2 regions of the Bacillus sp. M5A3_1b genome follow, and region 2 is predicted to be linked to the other one. Evidence: riboswitches for the same ligand, from Rfam matches in the RefSeq annotation. Region 2 holds a riboswitch; the other holds the start of a gene.
What was found. A riboswitch is a leader RNA that binds a small molecule or an ion and turns the genes downstream of it on or off. The one in region 2 is predicted to bind S-adenosylmethionine.

Region 1: it holds a riboswitch for S-adenosylmethionine, as region 2 does, so the genes downstream of both, ACLBWW_RS25675 (ABC transporter permease) here and ACLBWW_RS24805 (methionine ABC transporter ATP-binding protein) in region 2, are expected to answer to the same signal.

The regions. Positions count from the first base shown of each region.
Region 1 covers NZ_JBKEZY010000013.1:70,065-72,270, forward strand. Annotated here, with positions in the region: gene ACLBWW_RS25670 (ABC transporter permease) at 1-202, opposite strand, end outside; gene ACLBWW_RS25675 (ABC transporter permease) at 220-1,137, opposite strand; SAM riboswitch class I at 1,272-1,377, opposite strand; partial or broken gene ACLBWW_RS25680 (DUF3951 domain-containing protein) at 1,493-1,685, shown strand; gene ACLBWW_RS25685 (lipoprotein) at 1,704-2,206, opposite strand, start outside.
Region 2 covers NZ_JBKEZY010000012.1:25,460-27,665, forward strand. Annotated here, with positions in the region: gene ACLBWW_RS24800 (cysteine hydrolase family protein) at 1-434, opposite strand, end outside; SAM riboswitch class I at 832-937, shown strand; gene ACLBWW_RS24805 (methionine ABC transporter ATP-binding protein) at 1,061-2,080, shown strand; gene ACLBWW_RS24810 (methionine ABC transporter permease) at 2,070-2,206, shown strand, end outside.

The DNA of each region.
Region 1 (2,206 bases), on a different contig from region 2:
TAAATGCCGTTAAACTTTCGCCAACCAGTGAGAAAATAATAATTAGTAATAACGTCACTGCCCCTAAAACTGCTATAGGGTTTGATATAAACTTGCGAAACACTTCCTTCTTCCGACTAATCGTTTGCTGATCTTTATTTATCGTTAATTCTTTTTTCTCCTCATTCGTTAATAACTGTTTATTGATTTCATAAGCTCCCATTTAAATGCCCCCCCTCCTTACGTAATAGAACGAATACGCGGATCAACAATACGGTGAATAATATCTGTAATGAAAATACAAGAAATTAATAATGCACTATAGAAAATCGTTGTTCCCATAATGACCGGATAATCCCGGTTAAAAATACTATCCACAAAATATTTTCCTAGACCAGGAATGGAAAATATTTTTTCAATAACGAAAGTCCCTGTTAAAAGTCCAGCCATTAACGGTCCAACAAATGTAAGTACTGGAACAATCGCATTTCGAAGAGCATGTCTTATAATAATTTTCTTAATCGGGATGCCTTTCGCTCTCGCTAGCTTAATATAATCACTCTGCAAAACTTCAATCATATTAGAACGAACAAATCTTGTAATAACCGCGATTGGCCCTAACGCTAATGCGAAGGATGGCAATACCGTATGTTCGAATGTGCCCCAAGACGCTACTGGCAAAAGTTCAAATTGTATAGCAAATACTTGTATAAATAATGGTGCTAAAATAAAACTTGGAATAGAAATACCGAGAATCGCAAGTAAGCTCACACTATAATCAATTACTTTCCCATGATAGAGAGCTGCAAATGTACCTGCTGCAATTCCGACTAATAATGAAATAACAAGTGCTTGTAAACCAATAATCGCTGATGGACCAAATCCTGTCGTTATAATTTCTGATACGCCTTGCCCCGTCGATTGAACAGATTCACCAAAATCAAAATGAACTACGCCATCTAAATAAGCGACATATTGATTCCATAACGGTTCATCGAGGTGATACTTCGCCCTCATATTTTGTATTACTTCCTCTGGAAAGATTTTCGCATCTGATGAAAATGGATCCCCAGGAATGATATGCATAATCAAAAATGTTACTGTCGTAATGACCCATAGCGTGAACACCATAACCGATAGTTTTTTAATAACATACACTTCAATAACCCCCTAAACAAATGAATTTACTTTGTTTTATTGACATATTTGTTCCCATTACTTTTCCGCTTCTTAAAATACAAAAAGCCTTGATCTTAAAAAATAAGATCAAGGCTGAATAAACAAAGGCCCATCACTTATCTTTCAAGACTTGCTTGCTGGAATTAGCACGGTGTTCCTGTTACAGAACCCGCTGCTGAGGTGTCATAGGGCCAGTCCCTCTACCTCTCTGGATAAGTAAATTGCTATATTATTATTTGGTTCAAATTGTATATTTCGAATTATAATTCTGAAAAAATGAAAAGTCAATCAAATTGGATATATTTAGAAAAATCAGTTTTTACTTCTTGCTACTATAGAGTTACCCTTAACAATCGTTATACTTGTCATCATCAGCTTCTATAAACTCTTTATTAAAAAGAAACGTATCACTTCTTTTTATACTCCATTCGATAATATTTACCGGACAAACAATCTCTGCATTTCACGAAGAACAGAAGGTATTAGTATCCGAGGATGAAGACGGAGATGATAAGAAGAAAAAATAACCTTGCGCGTACGCAAAGTTATTTTTTCGTTTCTGCTTGAAAACGTTTATAGTATGTTGATGCTGTTGCAAAGTTAATTTCTATATCACGAATCAATGATGAGTCTTCTTCTTTAGCTAGCTTCTGTAATTTTTTCATTGCTTGTTCCGATTCATTCAAGAAACCAGCGTATACCTCATGTTCTTGCTCTTTCGACTTTGGAACACGAATTTCTTTACGTATATTATCAATATCTTCTAACATGCTAGTCGTTACCTTTTGCACATCTTCTTTATATGTAGCATTCGTTATTTCCTTACCGCCCTTTTCTTTTGCCACCTCAAATAACTGTAGTGCTTTATTAATTTCTTTATTCATTTTCATATCGTATTTTTCATGTACTGCACGGTATTCTTTCATCTCTTCTGTTTGCTCAGTAGATTGCTCTACCGTTTCTTTCGGTTCTTTCGTATCTTTATTTCCATTACACCCTGCTAGAAGGAGCATACTTCCCATTACAGCAATACCCAAAACCTTCTTCA
Region 2 (2,206 bases):
AGATCTTTTGTAGCACAAGCATCATGTATAACGGTACATGGAAAGCCGAAATCAAAAGCAGCCCTTACGGTAGCATCAATACACATATGAGTCATCATCCCACATATGACGACGTGCTCAATGTCTAAACGTTGTAATTGTTCTAGAAGATCAGTTTCGCGAAAACTATTTGGATAATGTTTGAGTATAACAGTTTCTTCTCTAAGTGGACGTACGCTTTCATGGATATGTACACCTTCTGTATTGGGTAGGAAAAAAGTAGCGTCATCTTTAATTGCTACATGTTGGATATGAAAAATAGGTTCGTTTTTCGTTCTAAAGAATTGTAGTAGCTGACTAGCGTATTCGCTTGCTTCTACTGGATTACGCAACTCCATCTTTCCATGTGGAAAATAATCATTTTGAATATCAACGAGTAAAAGAGCTGTTTTCATATATTTATCTTCCTCCGATTTCATATTCAAATAATGGTATTCAATTTATCCGACATTAACGGGCAGTAAAACTCCCACCTCAAAATTCGGCTGGAGCAAAGAAGTTAGGTGGGAGATCAACTGTCCGTAAATGTCCGATTGGTGAGGGCTGATAATCAGTGGGGGATGAACAAAACCCCCCCACTGATTATAGTTTCACTTTATAGAGAGGATTCTCCTTTTAAAAAATATGAAGGAAAAGAATTTTACATAACTTTAAAAATCACTATTGTAGTGTGATTTTTTCATTTGAAAATTTTAATAGAATAATAATTAATATTTTTCTAAAAAATGTATTGACTCTTATTATTCTGAGTTCTATAATGAGAATTAATTAAACGACAATTAAATCGATACATTCTTATCCAGAGAGGTGGAGGGACTGGCCCTACGATACCTCAGCAACGGGTTTTTTAATACCGTGCTAACTCCAGCAAGCCTATAAAAGGCTTGGAAGATGAGAAGATGTGACCGAGTACATATAAGTGCTCTCCTTCTTATCTTTATGGTTGATAAGAAGGAGAGCACTTTTTATTTTACCTCGAAAGCTCTACTTCAAGTTTTTACAGCATATAGGAGGGAAGAAAATGATTTCTTTTAACAACGTAAGTAAAGTATATGAATCAGGTGGGCAATCTGTTCATGCGGTGGAAGACGTAACATTATCAGTTGAGAAGGGCGAAATTTTTGGCATTATCGGTTTTAGTGGTGCTGGAAAGAGTACGTTGTTACGCTTAGTAAATATGTTAGAGAGACCGACGGCAGGAACGATTTCAATAGATGATAAAGATATTACATTACTATCGACGAAAGAATTACGGAAGCTAAGACAAAGAATCGGGATGATTTTTCAAAGTTTTAATTTATTTAATTCAAGAACAGTGTTTGGGAATATTGCTTATCCATTAAAATTAGCGAAAGTACCAAAGAATGAGATAAAAGAAAGAGTAAATAAACTGCTGAAGTTTGTAGGGTTAGAAGATAAAGCAAACTATTATCCAGAGCAACTATCAGGCGGTCAAAAGCAACGTGTTGGTATTGCAAGAGCACTTGCAACATCACCGGATATCCTTATATGTGATGAGGCAACATCAGCTTTAGATCCAGAAACAACGACAGAGATATTAAACTTATTAAAGAAAGTAAATCGAGAATATAATGTAACAATTCTTCTTATTACACATGAAATGCACGTTGTGAAAGAAATTTGTCACCGTGTAGCTGTAATGGAGAAGGGAAAGGTTATTGAAGAAGGAAAACTGTTTGATGTTTTCACACAACCAAAAACAAAGACGACTCAAAACTTTGTACGCTCCATTATTAATGATCATTTACCGGAAAGTGTTCTAGGGAAAATTCAAAATGGTGGACAGATTTATCGCTTAACATTTACTGGGGAAGAGACAGGGCAGCCGGTACTATCATATATCGCGAAAAACTATAACGTCGATGTAAACGTACTGTACGGAAATATTATTGAACTTCAAAATGTGCTATTTGGAAATCTACTTGTAGAACTGCAAGGTGAGCAGAAAGAAATTCAAAAAGCATTACAACATCTAAGACTGCAAGTGCAGCTGAAGGAGGTAGAAGCTCATGCGAGTTGATTGGAGTATATTTTGGCCCCGCATAGTAGATGCGACGGGGGATACCCTCTTAATGGTAATTGTAACCCTTATATTCGCTACAATTCTTGGTATACCTCTAGGTTTACTTTTATATGTAACGAGAAA